Regions from separate parts of the Methylobacterium sp. EM32 genome, predicted to be linked through region 2. Evidence: riboswitches for the same ligand, from Rfam matches in the RefSeq annotation. Region 2 holds a riboswitch; the other holds the start of a gene.
The links. A riboswitch is a leader RNA that binds a small molecule or an ion and turns the genes downstream of it on or off. The one in region 2 is predicted to bind glycine.
Positions count from the first base shown of each region.

Region 1: linked by a shared signal. The riboswitch ahead of ABZT49_RS21030 (D-amino acid dehydrogenase) and the one ahead of ABZT49_RS00120 (D-amino acid dehydrogenase) in region 2 are both predicted to bind glycine.

Region 1 covers NZ_JBEXZS010000159.1:348-9,558, forward strand. Annotated here, with positions in the region: gene ABZT49_RS21005 (SDR family NAD(P)-dependent oxidoreductase) at 1-596, opposite strand, end outside; gene ABZT49_RS21010 (PAS-domain containing protein) at 664-3,771, opposite strand; gene ABZT49_RS21015 (MarR family winged helix-turn-helix transcriptional regulator) at 4,230-4,808, opposite strand; gene ABZT49_RS21020 (creatininase family protein) at 5,017-5,814, shown strand; gene ABZT49_RS21025 (GTP-binding protein) at 5,878-6,840, shown strand; glycine riboswitch at 6,972-7,076, shown strand; partial or broken gene ABZT49_RS21030 (D-amino acid dehydrogenase) at 7,202-8,486, shown strand; gene ABZT49_RS21035 (hypothetical protein) at 8,530-9,211, opposite strand, start outside.
Region 2 covers NZ_JBEXZS010000001.1:22,818-44,943, reverse strand. Annotated here, with positions in the region: gene ABZT49_RS00170 (sugar phosphate isomerase/epimerase) at 1-672, opposite strand, end outside; gene ABZT49_RS00165 (substrate-binding domain-containing protein) at 1,016-1,990, opposite strand; gene ABZT49_RS00160 (ABC transporter permease) at 2,072-3,094, opposite strand; gene ABZT49_RS00155 (sugar ABC transporter ATP-binding protein) at 3,091-4,626, opposite strand; gene ABZT49_RS00150 (SDR family oxidoreductase) at 5,415-6,254, opposite strand; gene ABZT49_RS00145 (LacI family DNA-binding transcriptional regulator) at 6,411-7,475, opposite strand; gene ABZT49_RS00140 (hypothetical protein) at 7,697-7,846, shown strand; gene ABZT49_RS00135 (GSU2403 family nucleotidyltransferase fold protein) at 7,852-8,949, opposite strand; gene bhcC (3-hydroxy-D-aspartate aldolase BhcC) at 9,082-10,269, opposite strand; gene ABZT49_RS00125 (MFS transporter) at 10,376-11,704, opposite strand; gene ABZT49_RS00120 (D-amino acid dehydrogenase) at 12,197-13,468, opposite strand; glycine riboswitch at 13,528-13,620, opposite strand; glycine riboswitch at 13,624-13,721, opposite strand; gene ABZT49_RS00115 (hydantoinase/oxoprolinase family protein) at 14,044-15,606, opposite strand; gene ABZT49_RS00110 (DUF917 domain-containing protein) at 15,603-16,682, opposite strand; gene ABZT49_RS00105 (AroM family protein) at 16,781-17,707, shown strand; gene ABZT49_RS00100 (PepSY-associated TM helix domain-containing protein) at 18,203-19,693, opposite strand; gene ABZT49_RS00095 (TonB-dependent siderophore receptor) at 20,046-22,126, shown strand, end outside.

The DNA.
Region 1 (9,211 bases), on a different contig from region 2:
CTCGTCGCCACGTCGATGTCGGCCTCAGGCCCGCCCATGTCGGTGCGCACCCAGCCCGGATGCATCAGCACCGTGCCGAACGGCGCGTCGCGGTGGCGGGCGGAGAAGGAGCGGGCCAGCGTGTTGAGGGCGGCCTTGCTCGCCCGGTAGCTCTCCCAGCTGCCGCCCTCGTTGAGCGAGACGCTGCCGAGGACCGAGCTCATCAGCACCATCAGGCCGCCGGGGGCGACCCGGTCGGCGAAGGTCTCGGCGAAGCGGATCGGGCTCACCGCGTTGGTCTCGTAGACCTTGAGCGCGCTCGCCCGGTCGCCCTGCGGCAGCGGCACCTGGGCGCCGTCGGCGATTCCCGCCACCACGAACACCAAGTCGAAGCTTCTCCCCGCGAGGTCGTCGTGCAGGCGCGCCACGCCCGCGTCGTCGTCGATGTCGACCCGCGCGAGGGCGGGCGCCACGGGACTTAAGGCGGCGAGCGCCGGCGCCTCGCCCCGTGAGGTGGCGGTGACGGCCCAGCCGCGGGCGAGGAAGGCCCGTACTAGCCCGAGCCCCAGGCCCCGCGAGGCCCCGACGATCAGCGCGCTGCGTTCCTGTTGGGCCATGGCAGAGTCCTCTGGTGTCGATCCCGGCGCGAGAGATGGAGGGCTCGCGCGGCCGCGGCAAGCGGTGTCACGCCGCGTCGGCCGTCCGCGGTGCGCTCCACCGCTCCACCGTCGCCAGCAGCTCGTCGGGCCGGAACGGCTTGCCGACGTGGTCGTCCATGCCGGCGGCGCGGAACTGGGCGACCTGCTGCGGCAGCACGTTGGCGGTGAGCGCCACGATCGGCAGGCGGCTCGCCGGGGCGCCCAGCGCCCGGATGTGGCGCGTCGCGGTCAGCCCGTCCATGCCGGGCATCTGCACGTCCATCAGCACCACGTCGTACCCGCCCGCCTGCAGGGCCGAGACCGCCTCGGCGCCGTCGCCCGCCACGCTCACGGCGTGGCCGCGGCGCTCCAGGATGGCGCGGGCGATGTCCTGGTTGATCGGGCTGTCCTCGACGAGGAGGACCTTGGCCGGCCGCGCGAGCGGCGCGAGCGGGGGCCGCTCCCGGGCCGGGTCCTCCTCGGCGGCGGCGGCCAGCGGCACGGTGAACCAGAAGGTCGAGCCGGCGCCCGGCCGGCTCTCGACCCCGATCTCTCCGCCCATGGCCTCGACCAGCTGCCGGCTGATCGCCAGGCCGAGGCCGGTGCCGCCGAAGCGGCGCCGGATCGAGCCGTCGACCTGGCTGAAGCGCTGGAAGAGCTGCCCGAGCCGGTCGGCCGGGATGCCGATTCCGGTATCGCTGACCGCCACCCGCAGGGCGTGACGCCCGCATGTGAGCGGCGTGCTCGCGAGGTGCAGGGTGACGCGTCCCGCCGGCGTGAACTTGATCGCGTTGTTGACGAGGTTGAGCAGCACCTGCCGCAGCCGGTCCGGGTCGCCGACCAGGCGGGGCGCGAGGCCCGGCGCCGTCTCGACGGTCAGTGCCAGGCGCTTGGCGTCGGCCGCGGTCCGGACGATCGCGACCGCGCCGTCGGCCAGGGCCGCCGGTCCGAAGTGCTGCGGGTCGAGGTCGATCTGCCCGGCCTCGATCTTCGAGAAGTCGAGGACGTCGTTGACCACCGTCAGCAGGGCCTGGCCCGCCTCCTGGATCCGCGCGGCGCTGCGGCTCTGCGCCGGCGACAGGTCGCCCGCCCGGACCAGCAGCTCGGCGTAGCCGATCACGCCGTTCAGCGGCGTGCGGATCTCGTGCGACATGGTGGCGAGGAACTCGGTCTTGGCGGCGCTCGCCGCCTCTGCCTGGCGCTGCGCGGCTTCGGCCTGGACCCTGGCCGCCTCGGCGACGCGGTTGGCCTCCAGGACGGCGAGCTCGCGCCGCTTGCGCTCTGTCACGTCCGAGACGGTGCGGATCGCCCCGCCCTCGGCGAGGCGCACGGTGCGCACCTCGAGCACGGTGCCGTCGGGCCGCGTGCGCTCGTAGACCGGGGGGGCACCGAGGAGGTCGCCCGTGAGCGCGAGCCAGGGCGCGCGCTCCGCCGCGGCGTCGCCGAACTCGCCGCTCGCGCTCTGCCAGGCGACGAGCTCGGCCAGGGTCGGGTGGCCGTGGCGGTACTCCGGCGGCAGGCCGAGGAGGTCGATCGCCCGCTCGTTGCAGAGCTGGACGATCCCGGCGGCGTCGATCAGCAGCACGCCCTGGTCCATGTTGGCGAGCGTCGCGTCGAGCAGGGCCTTCTTGCGCCGCAGGGCCGCCTCGGCGGTCCGGCGCGCCGTGATGTCGGTGAGGGTGCGCAGCACGCCGCCATCGGCGGTCGGGGCGTTGTGGACCTCCAGGATCGTGCCGTCCGGCCGCGTGCGCTCGTAGCGCTCGCCGATCACCGCGAGGTCGCCGACCGCGATCGCGTGCTCGAAGGCCGGATCGACCCCCGCATATTCCCCCGCGGCCGTCAGGACCCGCCGCATCTCCGCCCGTGACGGCCGCGCCGCCAGGAAGGCCGGGTCGAGGTCGAGGAGCTCGGCGAGCCGGCGGTTGGTGACCGCGACCCTTCCTTGCGCGTCGACCATGATCAGGCCCTGGTCCATCGCGTCGAGGGTCGTCGTGAGCACCGCCTCCTTCGCGACGAGCTCCCGGGTGCGCGCGGCGATGCGGTCCTCGAGGTCGGCGTTGCTCTTGCGCAGGGCGTCCGCCTGCCGCTGCAGGATCGCCGAGGTCTGCGCCAGCACCGCCCCGACCTCGTTCACCTCCCGGATCGGCGTCACCGGCATCCGCAGGGCGACGCCGCGGCTGAGGTCGTCCGCCGCCCGCGCCAGCAGCGCCTTGGCGAGCAGGATCCGGCGGCCGACGAGCAGCGAGGCGATCAGGGCGATCAGCGACAGGCCGAGGATCACCGGCGCCAGCACCAGCACGGAGGTGACGAAGGGCGCCCGCAACGCCGCCTGCTCGATGCCGATCGTCACCACCCAGCCCGAGAGGGCGGAGCGGTGATGAGTGCCGAAGACCGGGATGCCGCTGAGGTTGTGGCCCCACCACTGCCCCGTCGTCCCGGAGACCGAGCGGAAGCCCGGCAGCGGCTTGCCGGCCGCCGCCGCGGTGTCGACCGATCGGCCGATGATGATCCCGTTCCGGTCGGCGACCGAGCCGGAATAGGGCGCGGAAATGCCCGCGCCCCGCAGGAACTCGCCGAAGAGCGGCGCCGGCAGGGTGGCGTTCAGGAAATAGGCGAGCGCCCCGCCGTGCCGCACCGGCACCGTGACGACGACGATCGGCTGGCCGGTGACGGTGCCGGCGACGAGGTCGGAGATCGCCGGCGCGCCGGTCTCCCGCACCACCCGGTCGTTGTCGATGACCGCCCGGGGCAGGGGGGCTCCCCAGGGCAGCCGCGTGTTCACGCGCTGCTGCCCGTCGGCGTCGCGCAGCACGATGTTGATGCCCTGCAGGCGCACCAGCTCCCGCGCCTGGCGGTCGAACCGGGCGAAATCCCCGTTCTCCAGGGCCGGCGAAGTCGCGAGCGCCTGCAGCATCGCGATCTGGCCGCTGAGGAAGCGATCGATCTGCTCGACCGCGTGGGCGTTGAGGGTCGCGGTCCGCTCCTCCATCCGCGCCCGCTCGGCCTGGACCCAGTGATGCGCGATCAGCCCGATGATGAGCAGCGCCGGCACCAGCAGGGCGACCGCCAGGGCCGCGACATGCGTGCGCAGCAGGCGCGCGCGGAACCCGGACGGCCCTGCCTCGCTCGCCCTGCACTGTTCGTAATCGGACACTCGTCTCTGCCGGTCAACCCGATCTTGCGCCCGCCGCAAGCCATTCGCCTGTACGGTAGAAGATTGAAGAACGGTGTCCTTGGTAAGGCAATAACGGTTATGCGTCGCCTGATCTTCGGGATCTGGCATGTGGCGTGCGAACTAATCCACTCGGCGGGACGGTATAGGCTGTATGACTAGTCCGAACGTCGATCCGAAAGCTGTTGCGAAACGTGGTTAGATTTCTCGGCAGTATTGCCGCCCTCGGTGTCATTCCGGGGCCGCGCAGCGGAGCCCGGAATCCAGATACTCAGGTGGTTGAGGAGGGGGCGGAACGCGTCTCGCCTTACTTTGAACATCCGGCGGTTCTGGATTCCGGGCTCCGCTGCGCGGCCCCGGAATGACGCGGCGGGTGACAATATTGCTGGCTCGATCGAAAAGGCTTCCGGTCCGAGCCCCGATTCAATCCAAGCCCCGCCTCAATCCATGTCGCGGCTCGAATCCCCGCCGTCGAGCCCGCCCTCGAGATCGTCCTCGGCCTCGGCGTCGGATTCGTGCGCCTCGAGGCCGGCGGCCTCGGCGAGGTTGCGGGTGGCGCGGCGCAGGAGCTTGCGCAGGCGCCGGCGCTCCTTGTTGTCGAAGCCCTCCAGCATCTCGGCCTCGATCTCGTCCCAGAGGCCCTCGATCGCCGCGGCCTTGGCCAGGCCGGCCTCGGTCAGCCGCACCCGGACGATGCGGCCGTCCCCGGCCTCGGTCCGGCGCTCGACCACCCCCATGGCGGCGAGCCGCGTGATGGTCTTCGAGGCGGTGGGCGGGCGCACCCGCAGGGTGGCGGCGAGGTCGCCCATGGTCATGGTACCGGCCGCCGCCAGCGCCTGCACCACCTGCTCCTGCCCGGCGAAGAGATCGAGCTCCGCCAGGCGGTCGCCGATGCGGCCGCGATGGAGGCGGGCCGCTTGCATCAGGGCCCAGCCGACGCTCTTGGCGCCGGGGGGGCGGAGGCGCTTGGCCGCCCGGCGCGGCGCATCCACGGCCGAAGCCTGCTCGCTCGCTGCCATGGCACCCGCCCCCGCTCTCGAGACAAATCCTGCCGCGCGTGCATCATGAGAGCAAGGGCGGCAGGCCGGGCGCCGAGTGGCGCCCTCAACGGCGCACATGCCAGCCGGCCTGTGACGGCTGGATGACGCGAAGGTGAAGAACTTGCGCCGGTTTCGGCCGGTCCGTCCGCGGCTTATGGTGCGCGCCACCATCAACGGGAGTGACGCCATGCCGGCCCGGCCCTGGGGCGACCTGACCACCGAGGAGTGCCGCGACGGCGCGTTGACGGCCACCGTGGCGGTGCTGCCGGTGGCGGCCGTGGAGCAGCACGGCCCACACCTGCCCTTGTCCACCGACGTCGTCATTGCCGAGGGCTACCTGGCGCGGGTTGCCGACCTCGTCCCCGACGACCTCGACGTGCGGGTGCTGCCGGTGCAATCCGTCGGCCTGTCGCCCGAGCACGGGGATTTTCCCGGCACCCTGACGCTGAGCCCTGAGACGGCGCTGAAGGCCTGGACCGAGATCGGCGACGGGGTGGTGCGGGCGGGCTGCACCCGGCTCGTCATCGTGTCGTCGCATGGCGGCAACAGCGCGCTCATGGACCTCGTGGCCCTGTCCTTGCGCGGCCGGCACGGCATGGTGGCGGTCACCACCGCCTGGAGCCGCTTCGGCACCCCGCCCGGCCTGTTCCCGGACGAGGAGGTGCGCCACGGCATCCATGGCGGCGGGATCGAGACCGCCCTGATGCTGGCTTTGCGCCCCGACCTGGTGCGGCGCGCGGCGATCCGCGACTTCGTGCCGGCGAGCCGCGCGATCGAGCGCGACTACACCCATCTGCGCGCAGGCCGCCCGGCGGCGCTTGCCTGGCACGCGCAGGACCTCAACCCGGCCGGCGCCATCGGCGACGCCCGCCTCGGCACGGCGGAAGCCGGCCGCGCCCTCCTCGACCACGGCGCGCGCGCCTTCGTCGAACTCCTGTGCGACGTCGCCCGCTTCCCCGGGCCGGCCTCGCGCCGGGCGGAGTGATACACTATATCACCCTCGCGGCGCCTCCCGGCGCCCGGCTCACCAGCGAACAGACGGCCCCGCATGTCCGACAAGATCCCCGTCACGGTGCTCACCGGCTATCTCGGCGCCGGCAAGACCACGCTCCTCAACCGCATCCTCACCGAGCCGCACGGCAAGCGCTACGCCGTGATCGTCAACGAGTTCGGCGAGATCGGCATCGACAATGACCTCGTGGTCGGCGCCGATGAGGAAGTGTTCGAGATGAACAACGGCTGCATCTGCTGCACCGTGCGCGGCGACCTGATCCGGATCATGGACGGGCTGATGAAGCGCAAGGGCAAGTTCGACGCGATCATCGTCGAGACCACCGGCCTCGCCGACCCGGCGCCGGTGGCCCAGACCTTCTTCGTCGACCAGGATGTCGGCGAGGCCGCCACCCTCGACGCCGTGGTGACGGTGGCCGACGCCAAGTGGCTGTCCGAGCGCCTGAAGGACGCCCCCGAGGCCAAGAACCAGGTCGCCTTCGCGGACGTGATCCTGCTCAACAAGTCCGACCTCGTCGACGCGGCCGGCCTCGACGCCGTCGAGCGCCAGATCCGCTCGATCAACCCCTCCGCCGAGATCCACCGCACCCAGCACTGCGCCGTGCCGCTCGAGACCGTGCTCGACCGCAAGGCCTTCGACCTGTCCCGCATCATCGAGGTCGAGCCGGACTTCCTGGAGGAAGGGCACCATCACCACCATTCCGACGAGATCCAGTCGATCTCGGCGCGGCTTCCCGGCGCGGTCGATCCCAACAAGTTCATGCCCTGGATCTCTGACCTGACCCAGGTTCAGGGGCCCGACATCCTGCGCTGCAAGGGCATCGTCAGCTTCCCCGACGAGCCGCGCCGCTTCGTCTTCCAGGGCGTGCACATGATCCTCGACGGCGACCTGCAGGACGAGTGGAAGCCGGGCGACCCGCGCGAGTCCCGCGTCGTCTTCATCGGCCGCCACCTCGATCCGGAGGCGATCCGCAAAGGGTTCGAGGCCTGCCGGGCCTGAGCGGAGCGACCGGTCCCCGCTCGAACGGGACTGGTCGATCCCGGCTTGCCCGGGAGCGACCGAACTTTGCGGTTTCGCGACGTTTGGCGCTTCCCGCCCCCGTACGGCCGTGCTACGGGCTAGGCCGTACGTTGACGATTGCGGGAGAGACCGGCGCCATGCCGGCACCGAAGGGGAAAGGCGTGCCAGCCGTGCTGCGCGCTGAAGCTCTCAGGTAGAAGGACCGCGACCGAGAGGGCCCGCTGGAGCGGGCGCGCGACGCCTGCCGATGGAGCAAGCCGGGTCATGCGCCCGGCGAATCTCTCAGGCCATCCGAATAGAGTTCCAACCTTTGTCATCCGCCGCAAGACCGGCGGGAAGGATGGAACACGTGTCGGCCCAGAAGACCTCCTTCGATCTCATCGTCCTTGGCGCCGGCGTCGTCGGCGCCGCCACGGCCTACTGGGCCGCCAAGGCCGGCCTGTCGGTCTGCGTGATCGACCGCCAGAGCGGCGCGGGGCTTGAGACCAGCTACGCCAATGGTGGCCAGATCTCGGTGAGCCACGCCGAGCCCTGGGCGAATCCGAGCGCGCCGCTCAAGGCGATGAAGTGGCTGTTCGACGCGAAGGCGCCGCTGCTGTTCACGCCACGCCTCGACCGGCACCAATGGTCGTGGATCGCCGGCTTCATGCGCAAATGCACCCCGGAGCGGGCGCGCCGCAACACCGTCGAGATTGTGCGGCTCGGCGCCTATAGCCGGGCCAAGCTCCAGGAGATCCGCGCCGCCGAGAACCTGGCCTACGCCGAGAAGACGCTCGGCATCCTGCATTTCTACCGCGACGCCAAGGAGTTCGAGGCAGCCAAGCCCGTCGCCGAGCTGATGCGCCAGCACGGCTGCGAGCGCCGGGTGGTCTCCCTCGACGAGGTGCTGGCGCTCGAGCCGGCCTTCGCCCACGCCATCGACGACGTGGTCGGCGACCTACACGGCGGAGGACGAGAGCGGCGATGCCCGCGCCTTCACCCAGGCGCTCGCCGCCCGCACCGCCGCGATGGGCGCGACCTTCCTGTACGGCTCGGAGGCGACGCGCCTGCTGCTCTCCCCCGAGGCGGACCGGATCACCGGCGTCGAGGCGATGGTGGCGGGCGGCCACCAGCGGCTCACCGCCCCGAACGTCGTCGTCTCCCTCGGCTCGTGGTCGGCGCTCTTCCTGCGCCGCTACGGCGTCAACCTCGCGATCTACCCGGCCCAGGGCTACTCGGCCTCGATCCCGATCGAGGGCCATAACGGCGCGCCGCAGGTCAGCCTCACCGACGACGAGTACAAGCTGGTCTACTCGAATCTCGGCACCCACCTGCGGGTCGCCGGTACCGCCGAATTGTCGGGCTACACCCGCCACCTCGACGCCGCGCGCATCGCGGCGATCCTGGAGAATGCCCGGCGCACCTTCCCGAATGCCGGAAACTTTTCCGCCGCCACCGCCTGGAGTGGCCTGCGCCCGACCACACCCTCGAACGTGCCCTATCTCGGCCGCACCGGGATCCGGGGGCTGGTGCTCAATACCAGCCACGGCACGCTCGGCTGGACCATGGCAGCCGGCTCCGGCCACATCGCCGCCGACCTGGTGACCGAGCGCGAGACCGAGATCCCGGCGCCGATGGCGGCGTGAGCGCGCCGGTCCCCGGTGCGGGGCATCGGGAGCCGGTGTTCCCTCAGTGATCGAGGAGGCGCCCCGACAGGTCGGTGTACTCTTCCTCGCCGATGCGGCCGGTGACCGCCAAGTCGTCGAGCCGGCACGGAACCCAGCCTCGCTCGACCTCGCGCTCGTCCTCGTCGAGCCCGGCGAGGGCCGTCGCTCGGGTCAGGCCGAAGCTACCCCGGTCGCGTTGACGCTCCCGGCGTTCGAGGATGGGCTTGGCCCAGCTCGGGCATTCGCCCGCCGGGCGGGCTTCCCGCTGCTTGACGACCTGCAGCACTTCCACGCCGCGTTGCCGCGCCGCCGCTCGGGCCCGGTTACGGTCCTCGTTCGTCTCCGTGTGCCAGCCGAGGCGTGCGAGGTGGGCGCGAAGGCGGTCGAACACGTCCCGATTCGGTTGCCGATCGATCGTTGCGACACGATCCCGGAAGCCAGATATCTGCTCGTCGCGCAGGTGCCCGCATTGCTGCCAGAACTGCGCGAGCTGACCGTGCCACCGCGCCTCGACCTCGCGCGCCTGCGCCTCGTCACGGATCGTCTCGCTCGTTCCGTCGGGGAGGACGACCGTTCCCACCCCGAATTTGACTTCGGGAAGGGAGAGCGGGTCTTGGAGACAGGCGATCGATTTCAGCAGCGAGATCACTTCAGACGCTTCGTCGTCCGGCCACGTGCCTTCGAATTCCCGTAAGTAATAGTCG
Region 2 (22,126 bases):
TTGCAGTACGTAATGCGACGGATCATAGAGCATGTTAGCGCGGGAATGGTGCTTCACCCGCTCCAGGAACATCTCGAAGGTGACGCCGTCGTGGAGGTCCTCGCCCGGATGGATCTCGTAGCAGACATCAACGCCGCATTCCTCGGCATGGTCCAGGATCGGGGTCCAGCGCCGCGCCAACTCGTCGAACGCGGTCTCGATCAGGCCGGCCGGCCGCTGCGGCCACGGATAGAGGTAGGGCCAGGCGAGCGCGCCCGAGAATGTCGCGTGGGCTCCAATTCCGAGATTTTTCGACGCGCTCAGCGCCATCCTGACCTGATCGACCGCCCATTCCTGGCGCGCCTTCGGGTTGCCGCGCACCTCCGGCGCGGCAAAGCCGTCGAAGCCCTCGTCATAGGCCGGATGCACCGCCACGAGCTGCCCCTGGAGATGGGTCGAGAGTTCCGTGACCTCGACCCCGTTCTGCCGGGCGATGCCGGCGAACTCGTCGCAGTAATCCTTGGACTCGGCGGCTCGCTTCAGGTCGATCAGCTGGCCGGCCCAGGACGGCACCTGCACGCCGACATAGCCCTTCTCCGCCGCCCATTTGGTGATCCCGGCCCAGGTGTCGAACGGCGCGGCGTCGCCAGCGAACTGGCCGAGGAAGATGGCCGGCCCCTTGATCGTCTTCATGGGGAAGTCCTCTTTCAGACATGAGAGCGTCGGTGTTCCGGATTCCTCGACGCCTGTTCAACTTGCTCGACAGTAGAGACATTCTCCGCGTCATTCCGGGGCCGCGCAGCGGAGCCCGGAATCCAGAACCGCGGAAGGTTCAGGACAGAGCGGACAGCGTACCGCTTCACACTGTGTCACCTGCGGTTCTGGATTCCGGGCTCCGCTGCGCGGCCCCGGAATGACCAGGAGGGGTGGAAGCCGATGGAGGCCAATCAAACAGGCTCCAAGCTATCTGCCGTGTCGGACGTAAGGACGAGGGCGAGTGCGACGCCCCTCGACGGACCGATGGACGCCGCACGTGTCAGAACGGCGAATCCGGAAAATAATAGGCCTTGGCGTTGTCCTTGGTCACCAGCGTGGCGTCGAGGATGTAGGTGCCGCTGACCGGGACCTGATCGTAGAAGTTGGCGGCGGTGAGCTGCATCGCGGTCGAGACCATCGCCGGCGGGTAGAGCACGTCGACCGGCACCATCCTGTCGCCGTCCATAACCCGCTTGATCATGTCCTTGGAGCCGGCGCCGCCGATGATGTACTTGATGTCGGTGCGCTTGGCCTGGGTGATCGCCTCCATCACGCCGACCGCCATGTCGTCGTCCTGGCACCACACCACGTCGATCTTGGGATACTTCGTCAGGTAATCCTGCATCACGCGAAACGCGTCGTCGCGGCTCCAGTTGCCGAACTGGCGGGCCAGAACCTTGACCTTCGAGCCGGCGATCCCCTTGTCGAAGCCGTCCTGGCGCTGCTGGTCGATCGGGATCGGCAGGCCGCGGATGACGACGACCTGGGCGTCCGGCGTGGTCTTGGCGATGTACCGGCCGGCGACCTCGCCCAGCGCCGGGTTGTTGCCGGCGACGTAGAGGTCGCGGATGGAATCGTCGTTGGTCGAGGGTGCGCGGTCCACCAGCGCGACGAAGGTGCCCTTGTCCTTGACGTCCTTGATCGCGTTGACGAGCGGGTCCGGATCGGTCGGCAGGATGACGAGCGCGTTCAGGCCCTGCACCGCCAGGTCCTGCACGGCATTGGCCTGCGAGGCCGCGTCCGGCGAGGTCTTGACGATGACCTTGAGGCCCGGATGCTCCTTCATCAGGAGCTTGGCGACGCGCTCGGCGTGGAAGACCACGCCGGCGGTCCAGCCGTGATCCGCCGCCGGAATCGACACGCCGATCGTCACCTTCCTGTCCTGCGCGAGGGCGGCGGCAGGGGCCAGGGCGACCGAGGCGGCCAAGGCGGCGACAAAGGCGGCAGCCGCGAGCCCGAATGGTCTTCTGAACATGGTCTCTCTCCCGGATCGGGTCTTATGGTCGAAGTCCGGGCGCGACCCTCTGAGCCCGGCCGTTGTCGTGATGAACTCGGATTATTTGCGCATCAGCGAGCGCTGCACCAGCATGGCGACGATGATGATGGCGCCCTGCATCGCGCCGATCAGGTATTCGCTGACGACGTTCGACAGGAGCAGGATGTTGCCGACCACCTCCAGGATGACCGCGCCGCAGACCGTGCCCCAGACCCGCCCGACGCCGCCCCGGAGCGCCGTGCCGCCGATCACCACCGCGGTGATCGCCTGCAATTCCCAGAAGCTGCCGGTCGTGGCCGAGGTCGAGCCGAGGCGCGGCACGTAGAGGATCACCGCCACGCCGACGCAGATCCCCTGGATCACGTAGGTGAGGGTGCGGACCCGGTTGATCGCAATGCCGGAATAGCGCGCGACCTCCTCGTTCGAGCCGATCGCGGTGACGTGCCGGCCGTACCGGGTGCGGTAGAGCACGAAGGCGCAGATCGCCGCCACCGCGAGGATGACGACGATCGGCACCGGCACGCCGAGGAAGCTGCCCGAGTAGACCGGCCGGTAGAGCGCCATCAGGTCCCGGTCGCGCACGGTGATCGCGCCGCCCTGGGACAGCCAGTAGGTCAGGCCGCGGAAGATCCCCATCGTGCCGAGCGTCGCGATGAAGGGCTCGATCCGCCCGACCGTGGTGATCAGGCCGTTCACCAAGCCGCAGGCCGCGCCGAGGGCCAGCGCCAGCGCCATCCCGAGCAGGAGTTCCGTCAGCGGGTCGGCGATGCCGGCGGCGTTGAAGAACAGGATCGTCAGGCTCGCCACGAAGGCGAGCATCGACCCGACCGACAGGTCCAGGCCGCCCGCGGTCATCACGTAGGTCGCCCCGAGGGCGATGACGGCGATGAAGGCGCTGCGGGTGACGACGTTGCCGAGATTGGCGAGCGACACGAAGTTCGGGCTGGCGAAGTAGCCGAGCACCAGCAGCAGGGCCAGTGCGACGAACGGGGCGATCGCCGCCATGTCCCAGTCCCGGGACGCTCTAGCCCGGACGGCGGGCGCCGCCTCATCGGGGCCGGAGGGAGCGGAGGTCACGCTCATGCCGCCTCTCCCGCCGTCACGCCCGTCGCCAGCTGGACGATCTCGTTCTCGGTCATGCGCTCCCCCGCGACCTCGCCGACGATCCGGCCGGACCGCATCACCAGGATGCGGTCGCAGATGCCGATCAGTTCCGGCATCTCCGACGAGACGACGACGATCGCGCGTCCCTCGCCGGCCAGCGCGGCGATGAAGTGATAGATCTGTTCCTTGTTGCCGATGTCGATGCCGCGGGTCGGCTCGTCGATGATGACGACCTTCGGATCGAGCAGCATCATCTTGGCGAGCAGGAGCTTCTGCTGGTTGCCGCCGGAGAGCTGGCCGGCCAGGATCGTCCGCGACCCGGTGCGGATGTCGAAATCGCGGATCGCCCGGTCGAGGGCTTCGGCCTCCTTCCGGCGATCGATCCGGAACCGGCCGCCGAACTGCTTCAGCGAGGCCAGCGTCAGGTTGACGACCAGATCCTTGGCGAGGAGCAGACCCTTGCCCTTGCGATCCTCCGACAGGTAGGCGACGCCGGCCTTGAGGCTCGCCTGGACATCGGTGAAGCGCACCGGGCGGCCGAACAGGCGGACCGATCCGCGCCCCGGCCGCAGGCCGACGAGGCCTTCCATCAGTTCCGTCCGGCCGGCGCCGACGAGGCCGGCGAAGCCGAGGATCTCGCCCTTGCCGAGCCGGAAGGACGCCTCCTGCGCGTGGCCCGGCACGGTGAAGCGGTCGACCTCCAGCACCGTCTCGCGGGCTGCGGCCGCATGCCGGTCCGGGTAGAGCTTCGCCACGTCGCGGCCCACCATCAGCCGCGCCATGTCCGCCGGCTGAAGCGCGCTCGCCGGATGGGACGCGACGAGGCTTCCGTCGCGCAACACCGTGACCCGGTCGGCGATGTCCTTCACCTCGGCCAGGCGGTGCGAGATGTAGAGCACGCCGACGCCCTTGCGGCGGATGGCGCGGATCACAGTCAGCAGCGCGTCCGTCTCGTGCGGGGTCAGCGACGCCGTCGGCTCGTCGAAGATCACGATGCGGTGGGGCACGAGCAGCACGCGGGCGATCTGCACGAGCTGGCGCTGTGCGATCGACAGCCGCGAGACGATCGTCCCAGGATCGAGGTCGCCGCCGAGGTCGCGGATCGCCCGGCGGGCGCCCTCGTTCATCCTCCGGTCGTCGAGGATCACGCCCCGGCCGATCTCCCGGCCGAGATAGATGTTCTGCGCGACCGTCAGGTCCGGCGCCAGGAGGATTTCCTGGTGGACCAGCACGATGCCGCGCCTCTCCGCATCCGCCGGCCCGGAGAACGACACGGCCTCGCCGTCGATCCGGATCTCGCCGCGCGACGGCGGCTGGTTGCCGGCCAGGATCTTCATGAGGGTGGACTTGCCGGCGCCGTTCTCGCCGATGATCGCCTGCACCTCGCCGGCGCGGACCGCGAGGTCGATCCTCTTGAGAACCTCCACCGCGCCGAACGACTTCGAGAGGCCGGAGGCTTCGAGGGCGGGGGCGTTCGGTGCGGGGCCGGGAGAGGCGTCGGCCGGGTTCATGTGCGCGCGTCACGGGCGGACGAGATCCGGAGCCGGTGGCGGGCTTCGTGCAGGCTACCCACGGCGGCATGGGCTGAGGGATCATGCCTCGACGCATCGGACATCGGCTTCCTCCTCCCTCAGGGCCGCCCGGACCCTCTGGCGTCTGCCCGGTTTCGCTTCGTCTTTGCCTGTCGGCTTGGTTCCGAGATTTGCATGGCGGTTTTGTTTCAGCAAGTATAAATTCGCATATTTCGCGAGTAATTCTGATATTTTTTCGCAAGACGATTGTATAATCCGCGAAATCCAGCAAATCGGCCTGCGATTGCCGATGCCACAGATCCGTGACCTGGAGCCGTTTGTAGATCATTCCGGAACCGCGCAGCGGAGCCGTATTCCAAAATCTCAGAGCTTAATTCGACCAGCCGATAAGATTGCTCCTTCCCACAACCTCATCCTGAGGTGTCAGTCGATTGAAGATCGACTGACCTCGAAGGAGACCTCCAGATAGCCCCGAGATTTCTGGAGGCCTCCTTCGAGGCTCACTGCGTTCGCACCTCAGGATGAGGTAGCGTGTGGAAAAAGAGTTTCTCGTGGTGCCGTCCTCGCGAGTCAAACAAGCTTCCGGGTCGTCCGGAACGGAGCGGAGAACGTTTCGCATTATCCCGGGCCATCCACGGTTCTGGATTCCGGGCTCCGCTGCGCGGCCCCGGAATGACGAGGGGGGTGTCAAATCCGTCGAGGCTTAATCGAACAGGTTCCGAAACGATCGTCCGCGGAGATCCGATGCCGTTCGCGTCTCCCTCCGCTCAACGCCAGCCCGCATCGACGAAGTAGCTGTGGCCGGTGCACATGCGCGCGTCGTCGGAGGCGAGGAACAGGACCAGGGCGGCGACGTCGGCGGGCTGGATCCGCCCGTCCAGGCACTGGGCCGCAACGATCTCGGCCGCGTCCTCCGGCCGGTACCAGCGCTCCTGCCGGGGGGTCTGGACGTTGCCCGGCACGATCGTGGCGACGCGGATGCCGTCGCGTCCTAGGTCGCGGGCGAGCGCCCGCGTCAGCCCTTCGATCCCGGCCTTGGCCATCTGGTAGAGCGGCAGGTCGCGCAGCCCGAGATGCCAGCTGACCGACCCGAAGTTGAGGATCACCCCGTTGCCGGCCCGCCGCAGGCCCGGCAGGGCGGCCTGGGCGGCGAAGAATACGTGGCGCAGGTTCACCGCCATGCGCTCGTCCCAGTAGGCCGGCGTCACGTCGGCGACCGGGTGGCGGTCGTCGTTGCCGGCATTGTTGACGAGGATGTCGAGCCCGCCGAGCGCCGCCTCGGCCTCGGCCACCATCGCGACGAGCGCGTCGAGATCGGTCAGGTCGCAATGGAGGTAGAGCGGGGGATGCGCCGCGCCGGGCGTCAGCCGCGCCACGAGGGCGGCGGCCGCCGCGTCGGCGATGTCGCAGAACAGCACCCGCGCGCCTTGCGCGACGAAGGCCTCGACCAGGGCCTCGCCGATGCCAGAGGCCCCGCCCGTGACGAGGACCCGCCGGGACCGCAGGCTCGGATAGGTCGCGCCCGCGGAGGATGAGGGGGATACGGCAGCGAATTCCGGCGCACGGCCGTCCCGCCGCGAAGGCGAAGCCTCGTCGGACATCGTCATGCCCCTCCCCTCGCCCGGCCTGAGCGACCGTCATCATGACCGAACGCCGTTTTGATAGCGCTCTCATTTGATAGCGCTACCATACCGCTGCCGGGCCGTGTCCTGTCAAGCGTCCCGGCGTGATCGACCGTGCGGATACGAGGCGGGCCGCCCCGCTCAGCGCGGCGGGCCGTCCGAGGCGCGGCGGATCAGGGCGTGGTCGAGGACGATGTGCGCGCGCTCCGGCTCCTGACCCAGGCGCCACGCCCGCGCGGCCTTCAGGAGCAGGACCATCGCGGCGTGCGACATCTCGCGGATCGGCTGGCGGATGGTGGTGAGCTCGGGCCAGATCGTCGTCGCGATGGCGGTGTCGTCGAAGCCGCACACCGTCAGGTCGTCGGGGACGGCGAGGCCGCGGCGCAGGGCGACCGCGACGGTCGCGGCGGCCATGTCGTCGTTGCTGGCGAAGATCGCGGTCGGCGGCTCAGGCCGGGTGAGAAGCTGCTCGGCCGCCTCCAGCCCCGAGCGGTAGGTGAACAGGCCGGGGGCGACGAGGTCGGGATCGACGGCGAGGCCCGCCTCCCGCATGCCGTCGCGATAGCCGAGGAAGCGGCGCTCGCTCGCGGTCTGGTCCGGGTTGCCCCGGATGAAGCCGATCCGGCGGTGCCCGAGCGCCGCGATGTGGGCGGTCATGGTCCGGGCCGCCGCGTAGCCGTCGATGCTGACGGCACCCGTCGCCGGCTCGGCATCCCAGGTGCCGACGCGCACCGCCGGCAGGCCCGCCTCGACCAGGGCCGCGAGCACGTCCTCCGAGTCGCACAGGGGCGGCGGCAGGAGGAGCCCGTCGATCCCGCCGGCGAGGACGCGCGCGGCGGTCGCGCCCTCCTGCCCGGGCTCGCAGATCTCGACCAGGAGCTGGGCCTGGGCCTCACTCGCCGCGGCGAGGCAGCCGACGAGGAACTCGTTGAGGTAGGCCGCGCTCGGGTTGCTGTAGAGCAGGCCGATGCGCATCTGGCTCATCCCGGCCAGGATCTGCGCGGAGATGTTGGGCCGGTAGTTCAGGGCAGCGATGGCGCGCTCCACCCGCTGGCGGGTGCCCGGCCGGACCTTTCCGTCGGCGTTGATGACCCGGGAGACCGTCATGGGCGAGACGCCGGCCTCGTGCGCCACGTCGCTGAGCGTCGGCGCCCCGGTCTGGCGCCGGGTCGGCGCCTTGCCGGCCTTGCTGTCCGATGCGGCCACGCCTCGTTCCCACTCCCTGGCTTCGCCCGCCGCAGCGGGGGCGTCCGTCACGCGGGGGTCATTCGACCATGGCGGCGTGCCGGGCGGAAGCCTCACGGGCTTCTCGTCCACGGCGGGGTGGGATCTCCGGTCCAACGAGATTTTTTATAACGCCATATTAAATTGCTCACAATTCGTTTACGAAGCCGTGCCGCACCGTTCTCCCCCGTTCGGCGCGGTCGGTGGGCCGGGCCTTCCCCCCGACGGTCCTGGCCCACCGTCACGCACTGACGGTGAGAGCGCCGGTCGAGGCGCTGCTGGATATCCTGAGCCGGCACATCCTGCGCTCGGCGGCGGTCTACCGGGAGGCGATCCGCGCGACCGGCAAGTGATGCGGCTACCCGCTGGAACGCCCGAGCCAGGGAATCAGGGGAGCCGGATCCTGGCCTTCGACCTGCGCCAGCTTGCGTATCCCCTCCTCCAGGGCCGCCCGCCGATCGTCGGTGAGCCGCGCGGCGCCGAGGGCGAGCAACTTGCGCCATTTCGGCCCGCGGCCCTGCGCCTCCGCCCAGGCCAGGCCGAGGTCGATCGTCATGCCGGCGAGCCGCTTGGCATCGATGATCGCGCTGCACTGAGCGATGTCCTTGGCGACCTTGGCCTGGTCGTGGCTCGCGCGCAGGCAGGTCACGATGAGCTTGTGGACGGCGAAGCGCTCCGGCGCCGGGACCATGACGGGGATCCCGGCATCGTACAGGGCCACCGACCGGACCGGATCCTTGACCAGGAATTCCAGGTATTTGAGGGCCTGGGCGCCCATATTCGCCATGACGCGGGACGGGTAGACCGGGCTCGCCCCGCCCTTGGCGGGCACCAGCAGCTCGACCTTGTAGCCCATCCGGTTGCGGAACCCGACCGGCACCGAGGCCTCGGCCGGATGGAAGACCGGCTCGAAGGTCGGGTCGACACTCTGCAGCAGCGCCGGGAGGTCGATCATATCCCGAGCGGCGGGGACGAAGAACTCGGCGAAATCCGCGTCCTGCGTCCGGTACTCGGCCTCACCGAGCAGGACGGCCAAGGGGCCGCTGTAGCTCTGATAGGCCAGCGTGCCGACGAGAACGACCCGGCTCCAGGCATCGACGCTGGCGAAAGCCTCCAGGATCCTGCCCTCGATCGGAGATGGTGCTGGCAGGCCGGAGTGGCGGAGCTTGCCGGCCAGCTCGCGACGAGTCCGGTAGAGATCCTTGTTGCGCCCGAAATTCTCGACGCGCCGTTGCACCTCCGGATCGTCGACGGGGCCGGCATAGATCAGCGTATGCTTGCCGGGCCTGTCATCCGTCGCCCGCTCGTAACCCTTGTGGTAGAAATACTCCCGAGTGCCGCGCTTCTGCCGGACGAAATTGCCGTTCGCGGGAAAGCGCCGGTCGAACTGGGCGTCGAATGCCTTCGAGCACAAGTCGGCGAAGGCGATCTGATCGAGGTGGGAGAGCGCACGCACGGGCCCACAGCCTTGTTACCAAAACGGTGATTTTGGTAACAAGCAACGTCCCTCCCGGCAAGCGTCTTGTTACCAAAATGACGATTTTGGTAACAAGGGATCCTCCCCCCTCCGCCCGGCCGACGCCCTGCCTCAATAGCCCTTGCCGCGGGCCGAGACCGGCCACAGCGTCTCGACCCGGCCGTTGCGCACGCCGACATACCAGTCGTGCAGGTTGCAGGTCGGGTCGCAATGCCCGGGCACGAGGCGGAGCTTCTCGTTGATCGCGAGCACGCCGTCCGGATCGTCAATGACGCCGTGCTCGTCGGAGCACTTGACGTAAGCGACGTCGCTCCTTCCATGGACCAGCGGCAGGCCGGAATCGACCGACTGGGCCTTCAGCCCGGCATCGCAGACCGCCTGACCGGGCTTGGCGTGGCTCATCACGCTGGTGAGGATGAACAGCGCGTTCTCCCACTCGCCCTGGTCGAGGCGCGCGCCGTCGCCGTCGCGGATCCGGCCGTAATCGGCGTCCATGAAGGCGTAGCTGCCGCATTGCAGCTCGGTGTAGACGCCCGAGCCGCTCTCGAACCGGTAGCTGCCGGTGCCGCCGCCGCTGACGATCTCAGGCGGCAGCCCCGCCGCCGTCAGGGCGTCGACCGTCTCCCGCACCTGCGCGATCACGGCGTCGAGGGCGGCGCGCCGCTCCGCGTAGGCTTCGAGGTGCTGCATCGCCCCCTGATAGGCCTGGAGGCCGGCAAAGCGCAGGTGCGGCGCGGCCGCGACCGCCCGGGCGAGCGCCACCGCCTCGGCCGCACTCCCGACGCCGCAGCGGCCCGCGCCGCAATCGATCTCGACGAAGCAATCGAGATCGGTGCCGTGCCGCCCGGCCGCCGCCGAGAGGTCGGCCACGTTGGCGGGGTCGTCGACGCAGACGGTGACCCGGACGCCGTAGCGCGGCAGCCGCGCCAGGCGGTCGATCTTGCCTAAGTCGCGCACCTCGTTCGAGACCAGGATGTCGGCGATCCCGGCGCGGGCGAACACCTCGGCCTCCGACACCTTCTGGCAGCAGACGCCGACGGCGCCGCCGAGTTCCTGCTGCAGGCGCAGCACGTCGACCGACTTGTGCATCTTGCCGTGGGCGCGGTGGCGCATGCCGTGGGCGCGGGCGTAGTCGCCCATCTTGCGGATGTTGCGCTCCAGCGCGTCGAGATCGAGGACCAGGCAGGGCGTCTGGATCTCGTCCTCGCGCATCCCGGGCAGGGCCGGGACGTCGTAGCCGACCTCGAGGCCGGCGAACGGGTCGGCGGCGAGCGGGGCGTTCCTCACGGCGGCGGTCATGGCACTCGGCTCCTTCGGCGCCGACGACTGTTCATCGCCGAAGGCAGGATGTCGAGGGCGAAGACCCCGGGGCGGGCCGGGGGCGGTCGCCACCCGGCCGCCTCACTCAAACCGCGAGCGCTTCGGCCCGCGTCTCGGGCGTGGCGAGCATCGCGGCGACGCCGACGAGGCTCGTGGCGATGACGTAGTAGGCGGGCGCCAGCGGATCGCCGGTGACGCCGATCAGCCAGGTCACCACGAGCTGCGTCGTGCCGCCGAACACCGTGACGACGAAGGCGTAGGCCACTGAGAGGCCGGCGCTGCGCACGCTGCGCGGCAGGAACTCGGGGATCGCCACCAGGCTCGCCGCGCCGCTCATCGCGCCGAGCGTCGCGATCAGGGCCGACATGCCGAGCAGGGTCGCCGGGCCGGGATGCTGCGTCATCAGCAGGAAGGCCGGGTAGGCGGCGGCGAGCAGCAGGACCCGCGGCACGATCATCACCCGGCGCCGGCCGTACCGGTCCGCGAGCACCCCCGCCAGCACCGAGAAGACGAGGACGCAGAGCCCGACCACCGCGGTCGCTGCGATCGACAGGCTCGCCGGCAGCTTCAGCGTCGTGATCGCGTAGGTGGTCATGTAGTTGCTGACATAGGTCGAGACCGTGCCGCAGAGCAGGATCGGCACCATCAGCGCCAGCTTGCCGCCGTGGTCGCGCATCAGCCGCGAGAGCACCGCGCCGGTCGTCGCCTCGGCGTGGCCCGCGCCCTCGCCGGCGGTCTCCGGCATGGCGCGGCGGATGTAGATCCCGACCGGGATGATGAGCAGGCCCAGCAGGAACGGGATCCGCCAGCCCCAGGACTGCATCTGCTCCGCCGTCAGCGCGAGCGACAGGGCGAGGCCGATCGCGCCGGCGGCGAGCGTCGCGAGGCCCTGGCTCGCCAGCTGCCAGCTCGCGTAGAGGCCGCGCTTGCCGGGCGGCGCGCTCTCGATGAGGTAAGCGGTCGAGGGGCCGACCTCGCCGCCGAGCGCGAAGCCTTGGATCAGGCGCCCGACCACGATCAGAACCGGGGCGGCCATGCCGATCGTGGCGTAGCCCGGGGTGAGGGCCAGCATCAGCATGCCGACCGCCATCAGGCCGATGGTCAGCATCATCGCGGGCTTGCGGCCGGCCCGGTCGGCATAGGCGCCGATGAACACGCCGCCGATCGGCCGGGTGACGAAGCCGACCCCGAAGGTCGCCACCGAGGCGAGCAGGCTGATCCAGGCGTCGCCGGAGGGGAAGAAGGTGCGGCCGATCGTGACAGCGAAGAAGGCGTAGGTGGTGAAGTCGTAGAATTCGAGGGTGTTGCCGATGACGGCGGCGACGACGCCGCGCCGGCGCGCGGCGTCGTCCGAGACGGGAGCCGCCGCGTCGGGCAGAGGCGTGAGCAGGGCGGCGTTCGTGGCAGTGTTCACGGGCGTTCCTCCGGCCGCGTCGCGGCGCATTTGTTGTGATTCTTGCGGTGTCGTTGTCGCGCGGATGATCCTGCCCGCGCATGATTCGCGCAGGCATGTTTCGGCTTGATGCCTGGCCCGCGTTGCGCCGTGCAGCAAGCCTCTCGTGACAGGCAGACGGCGCCCCGCACCGGGATGCCGGACGCGCCTCTCCTGGGTGCACAAGGCTGTCCGGGGAAAGAAGTGGCGCGGATATTCTCCTCTCCCCGCGGGCGGGGAGAGGGCCGAACCCTCGTTCAGGGGGTTCGGCAAGCCCGAAGGGCGGGGGTGAGGGGGTGTTTCCGGAGGAGCCTCACTCGTCGAGACCCCCTCACCCTCGCTCCGGCTTAGCCTCCGCTTGCTGCGTTCCCTGAACGGGAACACAGCCCTCTCCCCGCCCGCGGGGAGAGGAGAAGTCCCGCGCTCTTCGCTTTCCCCGGACAGCCCTGCCTGGCGTGGGGCCCGCGAGCGGGCTCAGGCGGCGAGCCGGCGTCCCTCGACCGGCAGGCCGCCCTCGACCGCGTCGGCGGCGATCTGGGCGGTGGCGGCCGACAGCGTCCAGCCGAGATGGCCGTGCCCGGTATTGTAGAAGATGCCCGGCTGCCGGCCCGGTCCGACGCGCGGCAGCATGCCGGGCATCATCGGGCGCAGGCCGGTCCAGGCCACCACCCGGTCGGTCGCCACGCGGGGGAACTGCTCGCGCGTCCAGCGCACCAGCGGCTCGATCCGGTCGTGCCGGATGTCGCGGTTGAACCCGTTGAACTCCGCCGTGCCGGCGACGCGGAACCGGTCCCGCCCGAGGCGGCTCGTCACGATCTTCGTCGCGTCGTCGAGGATGCTCACCTGCGGCGCCGCGTCCTGGCTCTCGGGCGTGTGCAACTGCACGGTGATCGAGTAGCCCTTGACCGGATAGATGTTCAGGCGGTCGCCGAGCCCGGCGGCGAGGTCCCGGCTGGCGCAGCCGGCGCAGATCACCACCCCGTCGACGTCGAGCGGCTCACCCATCGCGACCGGCGCAGCCCCCTCGTCGCGCGAGGCCGGCCGCCAGCGGATGCGCCAGCCCGCGCCCGCCGGCACGATCGCCTCGATCGCGGCATCGTACAGGAAGGCGACGCCGCGCCGGGCGCAGGCCGCGGCGAGGCCGCGGGTGAACTTGTGGATGTCGCCGGTCGAGTCGGAGGGCGTGAAGAAGCCGCCGTGATACTGGCCCTGCAGGGTCGGCTCGATCTGCCGGATCTCCTCGGGCGTGACGGGATCGCGGGCGAGCCCGCCCTTGCGCAGGAGCGCGTTGACGGCGAGCGCCTTCTCGAAGCCGGCCGCGTCCCGGTAGAAGTGCAGGATGCCGCGCTGCTCCAGGTCGAAATCGATGCGCTCCCGCTCGGCCATGGCGAGCATCTGCCGGCGGGCGGCGAGCGCCAGGCGCACGGTCTCGACCGTGTTGGCCTCGTAGTGCCGGATCTGGCCGATGAACTCGGCCATCCAGGAATACTTGTGCCAGCTCGGCTTCGGGTTGACGAGGAGCGGCGCGTCGCGCCGCATCATCCACTTGAGACCCTGGAGGATGGTGGCCGTCTTGTTCCAGACCTCGGCGTTGCTGACCGAGAGCTGGCCGCCATTGGCGAAGGAGGTCTCCATGGCGGCGTAGCGGTGACGGTCGAGGACCGTGACGTTGTAGCCGCGCTCCATGAGCGCATAGGCAGTGGTCACGCCGGTGATGCCGGCGCCGATGACGGCGATGTGGGGCATGGATCTGGATTCCGTGAATGAGCGCGAGTGGCGGCGGGCTGACCCCGCCGATGCGCCCCCTCTGTCACGGTACCTGAGAGCGTCGTCCGCCCGCTGGCGCAGGCAGACATCCCCTTCGGTGGACGGCCTGTTTCAGCCGCCTCTCTCCAGAGCGTCCTGACGATACGGTCCTTTTGCCTGAGAGTTTCCGGGGCGGTTGCTCCGTCGGCGTCGAGGCGGCCTGAAGCCCCTCGATCTCTCCCGCATCGTCGTAATGGACCTTGAAAGCCTTAGCCGTAGCCTGTCCGTTCGTCAAGTCGCTTGTCGACAGCGTCCTGATCAATGGTGGACAAATCCAGGATGTTCGCGGCCTTAGTCAGTCCTAGATCTCGATGGCCGTGCGCCTGTCTAGCGCAAATCCGTCGCCTTCTCGGCAGCCCGGACGTCGGTGGGTCGCATCGCCCGCGCGCGTCCGGCTTCCCGGTCTGGTCTTCTCCTGATCGGTCTCCTCCCGGGCGAAATCTGGCCGGCCTGCCTTCCCCTGTCAAAGACCGATCAGGAACACTATTATTCCTGGCAGGAATGATCCCGTCCCCTCAGGCGACCGCCGCGCGCTCGCGCTCGCGCTCGCGCTCGCGCACGTCGCCGACGACGCGGGCGCGGACGCGGCGGGCGCCGCCGGGCAGGTAGGCGATCGGGATGTCCTCGACCTCGATGACCTTGAGGCTGCCGGGCTCGGCCCCCGCCTCGACCGCCCGGCGCTCGGCGATGCCTTGCGCCTCGGCCAGCGCCGCATCGCGGGAGAGGTCGGAGAAGATCTGGTCGACCTCGCCCGAGATCTGCGCCATCGCGGCGCCGAGGGCGTTGGCGACGCCGGCATGGGCGACGCGCACGACCTCGCTCACGCCGGCGAGGCGGTCCGGGATCAGGAAGGCGCCGCCGCCCACCGCGACGAGGTCGGTCGCGCTGCCCGAGGTCTTCATCCGGTCGACGCCCTCCTCGACCATGCCGGCGATGCGCGCCAGCATCGCGGCGACGAAGGCGGGATCGAGGTGGCGCACGCGGTCCCGGTCGCCGATCTCGACCCGGCCCGCCGCGACCGCGATGTCGGTCGCCGTCAGCGTGTCGCCGCCGAAGACCAGCGCCTTCTCGGTGATGCGGTAGCCGACGGAGCGCGGTCCGATCGTGCCGGTGGCGGGATCGATGATGGTGCCGCCGCCGAGCGCCATCGGCAAAAGGTCGGGCATGCGGAACAGCGTGCGCACGCCCCCGATCGCCACGACGTTGTTGGCCTCGCGCGGGAAGCCGTGGACGAGCGAGCCGACGTCGCTCGTCGTTCCGCCGACATCCACCACCATCGCGCCGTCGCGGCCCGACAGGAAGGCGGCGCCGCGCATCGAGTTGGTGGGGCCCGAGGCGAAGGAGTGGACGGGGTTGGCCGCTGCCACCTCGGCGAGCACGACGGTGCCGTCGTTCTGGGTCAGGAAGAACGGCGCCGCGATGCCGGAGGCGGCGAGCGCCTCCTCGAAGGCGGCGACCGTCCGGACTCCCAAGGATTGCAGCGCGGCGTTGAGCAGCGTAACGTTCTCGCGCTCCAAGAGCCCGATCCGGCCGAGGGTGTGCGAGAGCGTGATCCGCGCCCCCGGGATCACGTCGCGGACGATGTCCGCCGCCTCTTCCTCGCAAGATGCCGTCAGCGGCGAGAACAGGGCGGTGATGCCGACCGAGGTGATGCCCGCGTCGCGGATGCGGGACGCCGCGTCCCGGATCGCCGCGCGGTCGAGGGGGACGAGCTCGCGCCCGTCATATTCGTGGCCGCCCGCCACCATGACCGACAGCGGATCGACCGCTTCGCGAAGATCGTCCGGCCAGTCCACCGTCGGCGGCAGGGAGCGGGCGGCGGGCAGCGCGATGCGGATCGCCCCGACCCGCTCGAGCCGCGCGCGCTCGACCACCGCGTTGGTGAAGTGCGTCGTGCCGATCATCACGGCGTCGATGCCCTGGAGCGGGACCGCCGCGCCGAGGTCGCGGATGGCCGCCCGCACCCCCGACATCACGTCGGCGGTGGTGGGCGTCTTGACGGCGCCGAGGACTTGGGTGCCGTCGATCAGCACGGCATCCGTGTTGGTGCCGCCGACGTCGATGCCGATGCGCTTCATGAGGAAAAGACCGAGGTGAAGTCGATGTCGTAGCCGAAGGCCCGCGGGCCGACATGGGCGAGACCCTTCGGCGACAGGAGGATGTCGGGTGCGGGCAGGGCCACCACCGTCACGCGCTGGCCGTAGCGCGCCGTCTCGGTGCCGATCGCCTCGCCCGAGACCGTGTCGAGGACGCAGATCAGGTCCGGCGTCATCACGACCGGCACCCCGTCCCGGAAGCCGACCGCCCACTCGTTCTGGAACGCCAATTCCATGCGGCTGCCGGCATCGTCGCCGAGCCCGTCGATGCGGGCTGAGCCGCGCAGGAAGCCCCCCGTCGCCGTGCGGTCGATGTCGCCGATCTTGCCGCGGAACAGCACCTTGCCGCCCTCGTGCGCCACCACCGCCGCCACCGGGTCGGTATGGGCGGCCCGCGCTTCCAGCACCGCCCGGCCGAGGCCGGTCGCCTTGGTGACGGTGTCGAGGACGCCCCATTCCTTGACCTCGCGCCCGGTGCGGGGCGCCTTGCAGGTGGCGGCGGTCGAGCCGACCTCGGTGCAGGCCTTGCGGGAGATGCGCTCCATCCAGGTCCAGGACGCGGCGCGGGCCACCACCACCTCGTTGTCGCGGCAATCGACGAGGGTCAGCGGATACATCTGGAGGTCGCCGATGGCGAAGCTCGTCATCTGCGCCTCCGGATAGGCGCGCCCCATCGCGTCGGCATCGACCACCGGGATGTCGAGATGCGCCGCCGCCAGGAAGGGCGAGACGGCGTTGCCGCCGCCGATCTCGACGCTCATCACGGCGCGGAAGCGCTTGCCGGTGACCTCCTCCATCAGCCGGACGGCGCGGGCGAGGTGGGCCGGATCGACGAGGCGCTCCTGGCCGACGAGGGGGGCGCCCATCTTCGAGACGACCGCCACGTGGTCGTCGTCGTCGAGCGCCCGCGGGTCGATCAGCCGGCAGCGTTTGCCCTCGGCGTAGAGGGTCTTGAGGTTGAGCTCGGCGAGATACGGGCTGCCGCCGCCGCCGGTGCCGAGGATCCAGGCGCCGATGCCGAGGGGCGCGATCTCCTCGGGCTCGAATTCGCGGATCATGACCCCTCCTCACTGATGGGCCGCGAGGGTAAGGTCGGGCGCGGGCCTCGCCTATCCGGAGAGGCCCCTACCCGGGATCGGGCGGGAGCGGGTTCTTCGTGGCGGGTCGCCTCAAGCGCGTGGTGTTCATCGAGGCCGGCCAGAGCCCGCGGGACGACATCGTCCCGGAGATCCTGCTGCAGCTGAACGGGCCGGTCGAGCCGGTCGAGCGGGGCGCCCTCGACGGGCTGTCGCCGGCCGGGATCGCCGCCCTCGTGCCGGGGCCCGGCGAGGCGTCGCTCGTCACGCGCCTGCGCAGCGGCGAGGACGTCGTCGTCTCGAAGGCGGCGGTCGGCGAGCGCATGGCGGGGATCCTGGCCTCCTTACGCCCGCGCGAATTCGACCTCGTGGTGATCCTCTCGACCGGGCTGCTCCGCGACTTCGACAGCCCGACCCCGATGGTGAACGCCCAGCGCGCCATCGAATCCGGCATCCGGGCGCTGGCGGCGGAGGAGCAGCGCCTCGGCATCGTGCAGCCGATCGCCCGCCAGATCGAGGAGGTCCAGCTGCCCACCCTCGCCGATTACCCGGTCAGCGTCACCCACGCGATGCCGGGCGACCGCGACGCGCTCGCCCGCGCCATCGTCGATCTCGGCGGCTGCGAGGTGATCGTGCTGAACTCGGTCGCCTTCGACGAGCGCGACCGGGCGATCGTCGCGCGGGCGACCGGTCGCCCGGTGGTGCTCGCCCGCCGCATCGTCGCCGGCGCGATTCGCCTGTTGCTCGACCAGGGCGGCGAGCCCGCGGGCGAGCCGCGCGGCGGGCCCGCCGATTACGGCGAGCGCCTCGCCCGGCTGACCCCGCGCGAGCGCCAGGTCCTGTCGCTGATGGCCGAGGGCCTGACCTCGAAGGCGATCGGCCGCCAGCTCGCGATCAGCCCGAAGACGGTGGAGATCCACCGCTCCAAGGTGATGAGCAAGATGGAGGTGGGTTCGCTGGGTGCGCTGATCCGGCTGGTGATGGCGTCGGAGGCGCCGAACTCCTAGAGCATTTTTCCGACGAAGTGGATACCGGTTCGTCGTAGAAAATGCGGCAAAATCAAAAACCTAGAGAGCTTCGCGATTGCAACGCGATCGTGAAGTGCTCTAGAGCATGATCCGGCGAAGCGGATACCGACTCACCGCAGAAAACAATGAGAGCCTGTTTGACTGCTGGGTGAATTTTATCCCACCCACGACCTCATCCTGAGGTGTCAGTCGATTTTCAATCGACTGACCTCGAAGGAGGCTCCCAGACGTCTCTCTGATCCCTGGAGGCCTCCTTCGAGGCTCACATCGTTCGCACCTCAGGATGAGGCCGTGGGTGGGAGAAGGAAAATGTCTTTTGGTACTGGCTTCGCAAGTCAAACAGGCTCTGAAGCAGTAACGACCTGGGGCGCTTCCCGATTGCACGTGATCGGGTGATGGCCTGGGACGCGGATCCGATGGCCCGGCAGTGCGGAGGGGGCACTGTCGACCGCCAATATCGCCGATCCCCTCACATCACGGATGGGCTGCACGCGCTGACGGGGCAATGCTCCGCATCGCGAGCCAGCAGAGCAAGCCAAGACCGAGCATCGTCCCGTCGAAGACGAGAAACAGACCGTCCGAACGGCCGACCGTGATCGCGTCGAGAACCGGGATCGCCAGATAGAGCGAGCCGGTGGCGCCCAGCGTCGCGCGCCAGGCCGAGGCGGGTGCGAGGAGACAGGGCGCGAGCGCCGTCAAAGCCCAGGCCCCGAAGAAGAGCCGAACCTCCCAGGCCGCACGATCCGCCAGTTCGACCGGCAATCCCCGGTTCGCCAGGAAATAGACGGCGATCCCGGCAGGCAGCCCGACGATCACGCCCAGGTTGAGGCCCCGCACGAGGCGCACGGCCGGCGGCGGCTCCTCGCCGGTGCCGGGCAGGCGTGCGCGGGTCCAGAGCACGAGCCCGGTGGCGATCATCGCTGCACCCATCGCGCCGCAGAGGGCGTAGAGCGCGCGCAGAGCGGCCCCGGCGAAATCGGCCTGATGGAGGCCGCTTACGGTGAAGTAGGTCCGGGCGGCCGACCGCAGCTCACCGGTTGCCGCGACGAACGCGCCGGTCGCGCCGTCGAACGCGATCTGCGGGTGGTGGTGGGCGATCCCGTGCGGCGGCTCCATCAACACCGTGACCGTCGCGGCCGCGTCGCCGGGCTTGTCGATCACCAGGTGCTCCGGCGGCGTGCCGGCGCGCCGCGTCGCGTCGGCGACGATCGGGGCGAGCGGCGCGAGGGCGGCCGGCCGGCCCGTGGCGGGCCGGGGGGTCGTCGCCGTCAGTCCGAATTCCTGTGCGAAACGCAGAGTGTCACCGCGATAGACCGCCGCCACCCCCCACGGCATCAGCGTCAGGGAAAGGAGGACCAGGCCGCTGTAGGAGACCATGATGTGGTAGGGCAGCGCCAGGACGCCTAGGACGTTGTGGGCGTCGAGCCAGGCGCGACGCCCGCCTTTCGCGGGCCGGAAGGTGAAGAAGTCGGCAAAGATCCGTCGATGCGTGACGATGCCCGTCACCATCGCCACCAGCATGATCAGGGTGGCGCTTCCGACGATCCACCGCCCCCAGAGGGGCGGCAGGTGCAGCTCGTAGTGGAAGCGGTACAGGAACTCGCCGCCCAGCGTCTCGCGCACCGTCACGGGGGCACCGGTTACGGGGTCTAGGAGCACGTTCTCCCGGGAGCCGCCCTTGCCGCGCCATTGCAGGCCGATCGAGGGTTCCCCGGCATGGGGCAGGCGCACGAACCATTGCCGCGCATCTGGCGCGCGGGCGGCCAGAGCCGCGGCCGCCATGTCGGCCGCGCGACCCGGATCGACCTCGCTCTCCGCGCCGAGCTCCGGCCGCATCCAGCGGGAGATGTCGGCCCGGTAGTAGCTCGCGGTGCCGGTGACGAACACCGCGAACAGGAGCCAACCGGCGACGAGCCCCGCCCAGGCATGCAGCCAAGCCATTGATCGACGGAAGCTGCCCCTCACGCCACCGCCCCCTGGTCACGGCAACGATCCGACTTCGTCAAGTGCAGGACATGCCAGCAATGGACGGAGCCAGTCGTCACGCCATACTTTTGAATCGTTATGATTATGGTTTGTGTCGTAATTATCACAAGCCGGGCTCCCAACAGCTTAATGTAGAGATCGGTATTGCTGATGTAAGCGCTTCGCGCAAACACGATGCGATCGATGGACTGAGGCTCAAGGGCGGCCCGTCCGGCGCAGCGGAGCGGGAGCGGTGCTGCGCACAGGCCCGGGAGGTTTCCGCATGGACCGCTCAGTTGGAGACGTACGCATCCGGCAGGCCCGAACCGGCCGATACCTCGGAAGCGCGGCCTTGTCCGTCGCCACGCTCTCCGCCCTGGCTTGCGTCGGGCCGGCACCGATCGGCGCCGCGGCCGCGCAATCCCTGAGCGGGGGCGAGACGACCGTCGCCCTCGACGAGATCCAGGTGGCCGGACAAGGGGGGCTCCCGCTCAATCCCGCGACCGGGCCGGTCAACGGCTACGTCCCCAAGGTGAGCGCGTCGGGGACGAAGACGGACACGCCGATCATCGAGACGCCGCAGACGATCAACGTCGTCGGTGCCCGTCAAATCCGCGACGAGGGTGCCTCGACGCTGGCCCAGGCCCTCGCCTACACGTCCGGCATGACCAGCCAGGCCGTGGGTGGCTTCGCCAGGACCTCCGACGGCTTCACGATCCGCGGCTTCACGGTCGAGACCGGCAATTCGGGATTGCTGCGCGACGGGCTGAAGCTGCAATCGGGCGTCTATGACGGGACGCAGGAGCCCTACGGCCTCGAGCGCCTCGAAGTCCTCAAAGGGGCGTCGTCGATCCTGTACGGCCAGCTCTCGCCCGGCGGCGTCGTCAACGCGGTCAGCAAGCGCCCGCTCCAGACGTCGTTCAACGAGATGAACGTCACCTTCGGCCAGTACAACCGTAAGGAAGTGTCAGGAGATTTCACCGGGCCGCTGTCGGACGACGGCGCGTGGTCGTACCGACTGACGGGGCTGATCCGCAACAGCGACAGCTATCTCGACTTCACGCCCGACGACAAGCGCTACATCGCGCCCGCGATCACGTGGCGGCCGTCGGCGGCGACCTCCGTCACGCTGCTCGGCTATTACCAGGAGATTCACACCCGGTTCCAGGCGCCGCTCTCGGCGGTCGGTACGCTGCTGCCCAACGGACCACTTCCCCGGTTCGCCTTCAACCGGTTCTACGGCGAGCCGGCCTTCGACCGCTTCGACGCCCGATCGGGCACGATCGGTTACCAGATCGATCACGCCTTCTCGGATGCGGTGCGCCTGCGCCACGCCCTGCGCTACTACCAGTCCGGGGTCGACTGGGACTACCTGACCCCGACCTCGCTGCTGGCGAACCGGCAGGTCGCAACGCGCGGTCTCAGCATGCGCAACGAGAATGCGACCGGCGTCGCCTCGGACACGTCGCTGGAGACGAAGTTCGTCGTCGGCCCGACCGCCCACACCCTGCTGACCGGCATCGACTATTATCGCAGCTTCCTGAACTCGGAGCGCTACACGAACGGCACCGTCGGCAATCTCAACGTTTATAGCCCTGTATACGGCACGACATATCCGCGGATCAACTATGCCATCAATACCGGGTCGAAGAGCCTGCTCGATCAGGTCGGCATCTACGCGCAGGATCAGATCAAGTTCGATCGCTTCGTCCTGCTCGCCGGTGGTCGCCAGGATTTCGCACGCACACAGATCCTGACCTACCGGACCGGCGGACGCCTCGACCAGAACGACAGCGCCTTCAGCGGCCGGCTCGGCCTGCTCTACCTCGGCGATTACGGGCTGGCGCCGTACGTTTCCTACAGTCAGTCGTTCCAGACGTTCGCGGTCACCGACCGGAACGGCAACCCCTTCCAGCCGTCGTTGGGCGAGCAGTACGAAGGCGGCCTGCGCTGGGAGGTTCCGGGAGCCGACACCCTGCTGAGCGCCGCATTCTACCGCATCGATCAGACGAACGCGCTGGTACCGGACCCGGTCAGCCCGACGTTCAGCACCCAGACCGGGCAGATCCGGTCGCAGGGCTTCGAGGCCGAAGCCCGGACGAATTTCGGGCCGTTGGAGGCGATCGCGTCCTACTCCTACACCGATGCCCGGCAGACGCGGACCACCGTGGCGGCGAACCTGAACCAGCGCATCGATCTCGTGCCCTACAATCAGGCCGCGCTGTTCGGCACCTTCGACATGGGCACGTTCGGCATCCCGGGCCTGCGGCTCGGGGGCGGCGTGCGGTATGTCGGCAGCTCGAACATCTCGGGCGCGACGTTCGACACCCACGCCGCCACGCTCTTCGACCTGATCGCGCTGTACGATTTCGGTGTCGCCGACCCGAGCCTCAAAGGATGGCGGGCGCAGATCAACGCCCGCAACGTTCTCGA